Regions from separate parts of the Bradyrhizobium sp. IC4060 genome, predicted to be linked through region 1. Evidence: riboswitches for the same ligand, from Rfam matches in the RefSeq annotation. Region 1 holds a riboswitch; the other holds the start of a gene.
The links. A riboswitch is a leader RNA that binds a small molecule or an ion and turns the genes downstream of it on or off. The one in region 1 is predicted to bind cobalamin.
Positions count from the first base shown of each region.

Region 2: linked by a shared signal. The riboswitch ahead of I6F16_RS05110 (TonB-dependent receptor) and the one ahead of metE (5-methyltetrahydropteroyltriglutamate--homocysteine S-methyltransferase) in region 1 are both predicted to bind cobalamin.

Region 1 is NZ_JADYVJ010000023.1:54,996-60,713, reverse strand. It holds gene I6F16_RS35445 (nodulate formation efficiency C protein) at 1-622, opposite strand, end outside; cobalamin riboswitch at 1,602-1,806, shown strand; gene metE (5-methyltetrahydropteroyltriglutamate--homocysteine S-methyltransferase) at 1,907-4,252, shown strand; gene I6F16_RS35435 (hypothetical protein) at 4,767-5,327, opposite strand.
Region 2 is NZ_JADYVJ010000001.1:1,074,637-1,080,354, reverse strand. It holds gene I6F16_RS05130 (energy-coupling factor ABC transporter permease) at 1-105, shown strand, start outside; gene cobF (precorrin-6A synthase (deacetylating)) at 151-900, shown strand; gene cobT (nicotinate-nucleotide--dimethylbenzimidazole phosphoribosyltransferase) at 906-1,958, shown strand; gene I6F16_RS05115 (histidine phosphatase family protein) at 1,965-2,537, opposite strand; cobalamin riboswitch at 2,611-2,814, shown strand; gene I6F16_RS05110 (TonB-dependent receptor) at 2,929-5,286, shown strand; gene I6F16_RS05105 (PepSY domain-containing protein) at 5,299-5,718, shown strand, end outside.

The DNA of each region.
Region 1 (5,718 bases):
GTGGCTCCCAATCTTGGCCTTCGCTCTTCTCGAAGGTGATGACCCCGTTGTGTGTAAAATAACGTGGTCCTTGGATATCGCAATTCACCAAGAGCAGAATGCGCCATAGATCGCCTTTCTCGTTCGGCTTGTCATTCTGCTTGGGTAAGTAGTCGACCCCAACAGGTTCAATGATAGTGCATCGGCCCTGCCGCAGAAGATCGCCGAGCCGGCCTTGCGGCGTAGTCACAAAGTTGAAGTTACTTGGATCATGCAGAAAGCTAAGATTTGCGTCCCTTTCACCATCTGCGACTTCTTTGGCGATCAGCGAGAGCGCTAGGGCACGCCAGCCCAATTCCATCGGCTTCGCATAGGTTGACGCAAGCTCAATCGTACCGTCGAGCGCGACTTTCCAGGTGATAGCGTACTGTTCGTCTGATTTGTTGTCTCGGTGCCTGGTCCACGAAACGAAAACATGGTCGTTTTCGCCAAGTTCAGCGACCCCCCACATCTGAGGGACGAACTGTGCCACCTTCGAGACATTGGAGATGATTTGTTCTATCGTCTCACCATCTTGCGCTCGCCACGTTGACTTGAGTCTTTCGACAAGTGGGTTGTCGCTGGCGCGAATAGTGTTACTCATGGCAGCCGGCCAGGCTAGGCAGATTAGAAGTCCGCCCATGCGAAGCCATAGCGCGGGTCTTCCCGACATTCTCTTCATAACCCTCGGCCTATCACGTTTCATCCGTACATCTTTCAAGGCGGGCAACCTTGAACCTGCTATGAGCGAGCGCAAGAAGTTTACGGAGACGCGACGGGGCACCCGCGGCTGTCCCGCGCGGGCAGGCGCTCCCCTCTATGTCACGCGCCGCTAACTTCCATAGCCAGCGACAGCGTCAATTGGCTGAGCTGGACATCCCCAGCAGAAGAGACTGGGCATGTCGAGGGGCTTGCATTCTTCGTGCCAGGCAGCAGGCGGAGATTTGCACGGGGTTTTATGTCCCTATTGTCGACTTTCCGACCTGCGCACGTTTCGATGTTTCCATTCAGTGTATCGGCGTAGTTTGTGCATCCTTGTCCCGCACAGATAGTTTGCGGAAGAGGTGAGCGCCTCGATGCCAAGTGCCTGATGAGATTCGACGGTGTGTTTGCCGTCATTGAACCGGGTGGTTCGCTAAAGTTGCCGTCGGCGTTCGGCCTACATGATGGCTGGCGATACGAAGCCGAGAAGTCTGGCTGGCACGAAAATCAACCTGCTCGCCGCGTATGTTGCTAGATTGCGCCTCCTGCCTTGACGTGTTCAATGGGGATCCTCTAGTCGAGAAAATAGCTGGCCAGCGGATGTGCTGGGCGAACCGCTGGAAATCGGAAGCCGCATCGAATGCATTCTGCTCGAAACGGCGGTAATCGCCGCTACGCGGGCTGGTTTTGTCCCTTCATTGATGGGGCGGGCGGCGTCGCCTCAAGGCAGCTCCGAGTCGCACTCCGACATCTGACAAGGACATCTCTGATTGCGACAGCTCTGTTTAGAGAATCATAGAGATGGACGGTCATTCGCCTAGTAGATGTCGCAGATAGCGTGGCACATAATCTGAGAGGTTGACGGAAGAGTCCTCCTGCCGATAATCCAAGCTCGTCGAGGTTCTCCGAATCCCACTTGATCCGGAGCTAAGAGGGAAGCCGGTCCAAATGCCGGCGCTGCCCCCGCAACTGTGAGCGGCGAGCTACTGTCCAACGATGTCACTGAAGCCCGCACGGCTTTGGGAAGGCCGGACAGCAGCGATGAGCCAGCGAGCCAGGAGACCTGCCCCGACGATAGATTGGTCCACGGGCGGGGTGTCTCGGTGGTGCGCCAAGCAGCCGTCGCGCGCGCGACTTCCTCTGCCTGCGTCCGCCATGGCCTCTGTCCCCAACAGGGGTTAACACTATGTCTCTTCTCTCTCTTCCGGTTGCTACGCTCGGTACGCCACGCATCGGTCCAAGGCGTGAGCTCAAATTCGCTCTTGAAAGCTACTGGGCCGGAAAGATCAGCGAACAGCAGTTGCTCGAGGACGCATCCGGCCTGCGCGCAGCGAACTGGGCTCGTCAGAAGTCTCTCGGCGTCACGGTCATTCCGTCGAATGACTTCTCGCTGTATGATCAGGTGCTCGATACAAGTGTCATGGTTGGCGCTATCCCGGAGATCTACGCCTCGAAAGGAGAATCCGTTTCCCTCAAGACGTACTTCGCCATGGCTCGCGGATCACAATGCGACGATCAGGATGCGAGTTGCGGTCTGGGCCCGCGGGGGTCTGGCGCACCCGCGCAGGAAATGACTAAGTGGTTTGATACCAACTACCACTACATGGTTCCCGAGTTTTACAAGGGACAGGGGTTCAGACTTTGCTCTCGCAAACCCATTGAAGAGTATGTGGAAGCAAAGGCTCTAGGCTTTCAAACCCGCCCTGTCCTGATCGGGCCCGTCACATTCCTAAATCTCGGTAAGAGTGCCGATAGCGCGTTCCAGCCCCTCTCCCTACTGGATGATTTGATACCGGTCTATATCGACGTTCTGCATGAATTGGCCGAACGAGGGGCAAGTTGGGTTCAGTTTGACGAGCCCTGCCTGGTCCTTGATCTGGACGAAGCGGTGCGAAAATCATTGCTACATGCCTATAACCGGTTCGCAAAGGAGGGACCGGCTATCAAGATCATGGTTGCCAGCTATTTCGGCGAGCTAGGCGACAATCTGGATACCGCATTGAGCCTCCCGGTTTCCGGTCTGCACTTTGATCTAGTTCGAGCGCCAGAGTTGTTGGATAAGATCGTCGCTGTCGGCCGAAGTGATCTCGTCATGTCGCTCGGGGTCATCGACGGCCGGAATGTATGGCGGTCGAACTTGTCGTCCCTTCGTCAGCGGCTGGAGCCCGCGATTGCGAAGCTCGGCAAGCACCGTGTACAGCTCGCTCCATCCTGCTCGCTGCTTCACGTGCCGGTCGATGTTGAACTCGAGACCGGGCTCACGTCCGACGTCAAGAGCTGGCTTGCTTTCTCTGTTCAGAAGATGCGTGAGCTTGCGATCCTGGCGCGAGCACTCGCTGGCGACCAAAATGTTGGGCTCGCTCTTGCCGATTCGGAATGCGCTGCGACTGCCCGCCGGACTTCGCCGAAGATCCATGATGCCAATGTCGCTACCCGGATGAGGGCGATCGACCAGACGATGCGCAGGCGCGCAAGCCCATTTGCCCGTCGTTCCGAGATCCAAAGGGCGCGCTTTGGACTACCAGCTTTTCCCACCACGACAATCGGATCGTTTCCGCAGACCAGAGAGGTTCGAAATGCTCGTGCGGCGCATGCGCTAGGCGCGATGAGCGACGAACAATACGGCAGGTTCATCAAGGAGGAGATAGCCCGCGCCGTACGTTGGCAGGAGGACATCGGTCTTGACGTCCTCGTGCACGGCGAATTTGAGCGCAATGACATGGTGCAGTACTTTGGCGAGCAACTCGGCGGCTTCCTATTTACCAGGAAGGGATGGGTACAGTCTTATGGTTCGCGCTGCGTCAGGCCCCCGATCCTGTTTGGCGATGTAGTGCGGTCGAAGCCGATCACTGTGGACTGGTGGTGCTATGCGCAATCACTAACTAGCAAGCCGATGAAGGCGATGTTGACCGGACCGGTGACGATCCTGAACTGGTCGTTTGTTCGCGATGATATTCCTCGAAGCGAGGTCTGCCGTCAGCTGGCGCTCGCGATCCGCGACGAAGTCCGCGATCTCGAGAATGCCGGTGCGGCCATGATCCAGATCGACGAAGCGGCACTCCGCGAAGGATTGCCCTTGCGCCGATCGGAGTGGAAGGCATATCTCGATTGGGCCGGAGAGTGCTTCCGCATTTGCTCATCGGGCGTTGCCGATCAAACGCAAATTCATACACATATGTGCTACTCAGAGTTTAACGACATCATCGGTGCGATCGCTGCAATGGATGCGGATGTCATTTCGATCGAAACGTCGCGATCGAAAATGGAGCTACTGGACGCATTCAGCAAGTACGACTATCCAAATCAAATCGGACCGGGCGTGTACGACATCCACTCTCCACGCGTTCCCGAGGTGGGCGAAATGCAGGAGCTGATGGTACTGGCTCGGACGCGTTTGCAGGAATGGCAGCTCTGGGTCAATCCGGACTGCGGCCTAAAAACGCGCAACTGGGAGGAGGTTCGACCTGCGCTAACCAACATGGTCGCTGCCGCCCGCGAACTGCGTGCAGCATCCGATCCGCAAAACCATTGATCCCGCGCTCGGGTCTGTTCTCGACCAAGCGAATTTGCTTGTGGTCATTTGCGCTCTCCGCAATCTCGAGCAAGCCTTGGGGCCAACCAAAATGCCAGGCCCCAGTTGGTGGTCCGAAGGAGGTGAACCCGGAGGAACGACGCTGACGCGTCGCGCTACTTGGCCGAGAGAGAATAGCCGACGGTTCATCAAGGCGAGAAACATTCGCCGAAAATATGGACTCATATCGACACATTTATCGTTGTTAATTATGACGTGGTAAGCGATCGTTTGGTCTGAGAGTCAAAATCTACACAGAGGTGTGTCGCTCGCGAGTACATTGGGAACGGTTGCGACAGCAATGCGAGGAGTGATGCCGGACGGTCACCGCAAGCCCCCACCACAATCGGTCCGCTCGGACATGTTTCCCGTCAGGCGCTCTCATTCAGGAAACTCTAGATAGTTTCCGACGAGAGGACGCCGAACCCAGTTCCTGCCTCAACTCACGCCAATCTATTGTGCAGGATGGCCGCCGCTATCCGAGCCAGATACGCCAATGCGTCGGCTGCACGGCGACGTGCTCTCCGGTATTCGCGTTGATCCATCCGCCGAACACCCGGCGACAAGGAAAGACCACCCGGTGAATTGAATTGCCCTCGATCACGGCAATCTCCAGATCCTGATCGAAGGGCGGCATGATTTCGAGCCGCTCCCAGATCGAATCGCCATTAGATCCTGGACGAAGTTCATCGCTGCGAGCTGACAAATTTAGACAACCTTGTGAACATTGCGAACATCGCTTGGTTTCCGCGCGAACAGGCTCTGCCCGATTAGACCGGACGGCGCGCGGTATCGATGGCGTGAGCCGCGGCAGAGGGCTATCGGCCGTCGCATCGTTGGTACGGAACACGGTCCGCTCGCGAACCGAAATATTTAGATTTCCGCCGGGAAACAAGGCCTGAGCTTCAGTCGAATCGATCTGGGTCAGCTCAAGACCTCGGCTGTTGGTATTTGTAACTGTTCTGCACGAACTAAACTGGTCTGCAGCTCCAGCAATCCGGCCCGCGGCGGGGTAGATGGTCCGGCTTTCCGTCATGTCACATCTCTTGTTGGTGACACATCTCCGTGTTCTGCAGCGTCATGGCGTGGGTGTGCGGGCGACCTCAGCCGCGCTCTCGCGCGCGTACCACGCGCTCCAGCGAGCGCGCGAAGACGCCGGATTCGGTTGACACCATTAGAATGAACGTAGCTTCGCTCGGAGCCCATAATCGGGCCTGTCCGCAGGTCGATAAAGTAGACGCCATCGCAAGCGGCGCAACTTATCATGTGCAGGTCATCGACCCGCGGCTCGGCTGCGTCCGGAAGGAGTCCTAAAAAGTGATCGCTGGTACCCGGACATGAAAGCATCATGGGCTCAAGTCGTTCTTTCCGCCATGCGTATGACCTTACTAGAAGATGACTGCTATCAGGACGGAGTCGCCGCAGCA
Region 2 (5,718 bases), on a different contig from region 1:
GTGATCGAACCGCTCGCCGATCTCGCGGTGCTGGCGCTGGCGAAGTCGCTGCGCGGCGTCACCGCGCCCGGCCTCGTCACCCCGCGCCTGCACAACGCGGCGTAAGAGATCAGCGATGGGCGGCCGGTGTGGCCGCCCATCGCGCTCGCGATGCTCACGCTCTCCCTGATCGGCATCGGTTGCGGCGATCCCGCGCAGCTTACGCGCGCCGCGACCCGCGCCATCAACGCCGCCGATCTCATCCTGATCCCGCGCAAGGGGACTGCGAAATCCGATCTCGCCGATCTCAGGCGAACGATCTGCGCCGGTGTGCTCACCAACAAAGCGACGCGCATTGCCGAGTTTGACCTTCCCGTGCGCGATGCGACCGAGTCGGACTACCGCAAGGGCGTCGACGATTGGCACGATGCGGTGGCCGCGACCTGGTCGCAGACGATCGCTGGGCATCTCGAAGATGACGGCAAGGTCGCGTTGCTGATCTGGGGCGATCCTTCGCTCTATGATTCTTCGCTGCGCATTGCGCGGCGGCTCGATCCATTGCCGACAATCGAAGTCGTGCCTGGGATCACCTCGATCCAGGCGCTGTGCGCGGCGCATGCGCTGCCGCTCAACGACATCGGCGAGCCGTTCCTGGTCACGACGGGGCGGCGCTTGCGCGAAGGCGGCTGGCCGCAGGGCGTCGATACCGTCGTCGTGATGCTCGATGGCGGCACGGCGTTCCAATCGCTGGATCCAGAAGGCCTGCAGATCTGGTGGGGTGCCTATCTCGGCATGCCCGATCAGATCATCATGTCCGGCGCGCTGGCCGAGGTCGGCCCGCGCATCGTCGCGTTGCGGCAAGAGGCGCGCGAGCGGCACGGCTGGATCATGGATAGCTACACCATCAAGCGCAGGCGTTGAGCAGCATGCTTCCCGAATGGGTTACCCAGAACTGCCCCGAGGTCTCCGCTGTTCATCGCGAGGCGGCCATTGCGCGGCAGGGGCAACTGACGAAGCCGACCGGCGCGCTCGGCCGGCTCGAGCAGCTCGCAATCGAGCTTGCGGGCCTGCAGGCCACCGAGCAGCCGCGCGCCGCGCGGGTGCCGATCATCATCTTCGCCGGCGACCACGGCATCGTCGCGCAGGGCGTGTCGGCCTATCCGCAAGCCGTCACCATCGCGATGATGGCGAATTTTGCTGCCGGTGGCGCCGCGATCTCGGTGCTGGCGCGCGAGCTGGGTTCGAGCCTCGAGGTGGTCGACGCCGGCACGCTGGCCGAGGCGCAGATCGCGGGAATCGTCACCGACAAGCCGCGCAGCGGCACCCGCGATTTCAGTGTCGAGGCCGCGCTCACGCCGGCGGAATTGGCCTTCGCCTTCGAGGCCGGGCAGCGCGCGGTGGTGCGCGCCGAGGCCGGCCGGCCTGATCTCTTGATCTTCGGCGAGATGGGGATCGGCAACACCACGACCTCAGCAGCGATTGCTGCGAGCCTGCTCGGTGTGAGTGCCGACGAGATCGCGGGCAGCGGCACCGGCGTCGATGCGTTGGGCCGCGCGCACAAGGTGCGGGTGATCGATGCGGCGATCGCGCATCACGGCGTTGCGGGGGCGTCACCCGAAAAAATCCTGTGCGCCGTAGGCGGCCTCGAGATTGCGGCGATCTCGGGCGCGATCATCGCGGCTGCGCAACGCCGCATCCCCGTGTTGATCGACGGCTTTATCGTCTCGGTGGCGGCGCTGGCAGCAGTGCGTCTCAACCCGTCCTGCCAGCCGTTCCTGTTGCCCTCGCATCAATCGGCGGAGCAGGGACATCGGCTGGTGTTGCGCGCGCTGAATGTGCAGCCGCTGATCAGCCTCGATCTCAGGCTCGGCGAGGGGTCGGGGGCGGCGATCGCGCTGCCGCTGGTCCGCTCGGCCTGCGCACTTCACAACGGCATGGCGACGTTCGCGCAGGCCAACGTGCCGGATCGACCGTCTTGATGCGGCTCAAGCCACGCGCTGGTTGACCGACACGACGCGCCAACCGCCCGCCAGCCGGTCGATCCGGGTCAGCGACAGCGGATCGACGACGAAGCGCAGCGCGGCTTCCGGTGTGAGATCGAGCGCGATGCAGAGCGCAGCGCGTATGGTGCCGGAATGGACGACCAGTGCTGCGGAGCCTGCGCCAATCTGGGCCAGGCCCAGGCGGACGCGGGCGACCTGATCCGCAAAGCTCTCGCCATTCGGCGGCCGTCCGTGCGCGGGATCGCGCCAGACCTGCGCGTAGGCCTCGCCACCGGTCGCGGCGAGCTCGTCATGCCGATGGCCGGTCCAGTCGCCGAAATCCTGCTCGCGAAACTCGCTGATCAGCTCCGGTTCGAGCCCCAGCGCGCGCGCCGTCTCGACCGTGCGCCGCGACGGGCTGGCATAGCCGGCGAGATCCGCGGGCAACAGCTGCCTTAGGGCCGCCAATGCAGCGTGATCGCCGAGGTCGGCCCGCGCATCGGCCGCATGGATCGTCCCGGGCACGCCCGCGACGGCCGCATGCCTGATCAACCAGAGGAAGGTCTCGCCTTCCATGCTCATCTCCAGGGAAAGTTGGTTGCTGTGGCCCCAACGCCGCAACTGGCACATTGACTCTGTCTTGGTGGTAATCCTAGATGCTCGCGACGGTTTTCCCGAGAGGGAATGAAAAGGGAATGCGGTGCGGGGAAAATTGTCCCCAATGCCGCGGCTGCCCCCGCAACTGTAAGCGGTGAATCCTTCGTCACGAGCCACTGGGTCCTCGGTCCCGGGAAGGCGACGAAGCGGTCACGACCCGCGAGCCAGGAGACCTGCCGTCAGCCGTGGTCACACGCGAAGATGTCGGTCGGGGAGTACAGACATTCGGCTTCATCGGACGGCTGCAAGGCCAAAGGTGAGACCTCGTTCGCTGTGACGTGCCACTGACGTCATACCGAGGTTTTGACCTGTGTCTTCCATCCGTATCGCACGACCGCGCCGCGTCCTGCTTGCCTCCGCCGCGTTCACGTCCTTTGCCGCTCTTGGTCTGCCGGCCGCTCTGGCGCAGCAGGCCCGAGAGTCGCTGCCACCCGTCGAGGTGTCGCCCGCCCAGGTACGCAAGCCGGCCAAACCGGCAGCAGGAACGGCGCAGGGCGCGCGCCGCGCGGCAGCGCGCAGGCCGGCGGCTGTATCCGCAGCGCCAAGACCCGTCACGCCGGATTCAACGCCGCAAACGCCGCTCAACTCCAACGCCGTTGCCGAAAGCGCCTCGCGGCTCGGCTTGACGGTGCGGCAGACGCCCGCGACCGTCGAGGTTGTCTCCGCCGAAACCATGCGCGAGCAGGGCTATCGCACCGTATCCGAGGTGGCGCAGGGCGCCGTCGGCGTCACCTCCGGCGACAACCCCGCCGAACCTTCGGCCTTCTCGATGCGCGGCTTCACCAACAGCCAGATCAACACGCTCTACAACGGCATCAAGATCGGTCCGCAGAACATGACCTCGCGGATCGTGGATACCGCCAATCTGGAGGCGGTGGAATTTCTCAAGGGCCCGGCCTCGCTGATTTCGGGCGAGGGCGCCGCGGGCGGTGCCATCAACTTCGTCACCAAGCAGCCCCACACCGGAGCTGTCCGTAACGAGGCCGATTTCTCCTGGGACTCGCTGAATTCGTTCCGTGCCCATTACGGCTCCGGCGGCAGCACCAATGTGCAAGGCCTGGACTATCGCTTCGACATCAGCCGTTCCGCCCTCAACGGCTTTGCCGATGACACCAATGTCAAGACGTTCGGCACGTCCGGCCAGCTCAACTACCGTGTTTCCGACAGCCTCAGGATCTGGGGTGCGGTCGAATATCGTGAAGACCGCTCGAAGGCCTATTGGGGCGCGCCGCTGGTGCCGGTCGCCTTCAGCGGCTCGCACGCGACGACGGGGATCGTCTCCGGCAATTACGTCTCGAATTACAACGGAACGAATCTCGGTGCCGTCACCATCGACGACCGCACCTTCAACACCAATTACAACGTTCTCGATAACCGCAACGTGGCGCAGGAAGTGTGGCTGCGTGGCGGCTTCGAGCTGAAGCTCGCGCCTGACCTCACGCTGAAAAGTCAGGCCTATGGCTATGGCGCGGAACGGACCTGGTTCAACAACGAGATCGAGGCGTTCAATTCCACCACGAACCTGGTCGATCGCGAGCGTTTCTATGTCGCCCACAGCCAGCGGCTGGTCGGCAACATCACCGACCTGATCTGGGATACAAATATTGCGGGCTTCGACAATCGGCTCGTGACGACGCTGTCGTCGAGCTATCTCGATTTCGTCAGGCCCGGTGCGGCAAACTTTCCCGGCGATTCCGTTTCGCTGGTCGACCCCAACCGCGGTTTCTACGGCCTGCTCACGACGCAGCAGCAGACCGCGCGCATCGACAACGAGGCGCTGTCATTCGAGGACAGGCTCAAGCTGACGCGCAGCTTCGCGCTGATCGGCGGTCTTCGTGTCGAGCACATCGGGCTCGACCGCAATTCAACCGACAAGAACGGGATCGTGAAGGCGGGCTTTCCATTCACGAAAGACTGGGCGCCGGTCACGGGGCGCATCGGCTACACCTGGGAGGCCGTTCCCGGCCTGACCTTCTTCAGCCAATACGCCACCGGCGCCGACGTCGCAGCCAACAACATCTTCCTGCTCTCGCCCACCCAGCCGCTCGATCTGACCACCGCGCGCACCTATGAGACCGGTGTCAAGCACGTGTTATGGGACAACCGGGCGGAATGGTCGTTCTCGGCCTACGACATCCTGCGCAAGAACGTCTATGCGGCCGCCGGCGGCATGCAGCTGAATATCGCTGGGCGGCAGGAGTCGAAGGGCGTCGAGCTTGCCGCCTCAATACGCCCGATCGAGCCGCTGCGGCTGTGGGGCAACATCGCCTATGTCGATGCGCGCTATGCCGACTACAATTTTGCCGGCGGCTCGTTCTCGGGCAACACGCCGCCAAACGTGCCGCGTATCGTCGCAAACGCCGGCGCGTCGTATCGCTTCTTCACACCGTGGCCGGTGGAGCTCGGCATCACCGGTCGTCATGTCGGCGACCGCTACAACACCGACGCCAACGTCGTGACGATGAAGGCTTACACCGTGGCCGACGTCTACGCCTTCGTCGACATCCCCAAGACGGCGTTCAATGCGGTCGACCAGGCCCGCCTGACCTTCCGTATCCGCAACATCACCGACAAGCGCTATGCGATCTGGGGCGATCCGTTCTATCCGGACCAGATCCTCCTGGGCGCGCCGCGCACCTACGAGATCTCGGCCGCGTTCAAATGGTGAGGCCCTGAGCGCATGATGGGCGCGATCGTCCTCACGCATCGCTGGCTCGGCATCGCGTTCTGCCTGCTGTTCGCGATGTGGTTCGCGACGGGAATCGTGATGCACTTCGTCCCGTTTCCGTCGCTGACGGAAGCGGAGCGATTTGCCGGACTTGTGCCGGTCGATCGCGACGGGACGAGGATCTCGGTCGCGGACGCCGTTGCGGCGAGCGGGATTGCCGATGCCACGCGTGTTCGGCTGATCCAGCGGAGCGATGGACCGGTCTACGTCGTCTCGGGCTCCGCAGGTTCGCGAGCGGTTCGCGCCTCCGATGGAGGAGACGCGTCGGTGACATCAGCCGATGTCGCGCTCACCATCGTGCAAGCTTATTCACGTCAGCGCGGGCTTGAGGCGGTGCGCGCTGCGATCGTCGCGCGGTCGGATTACGATCAA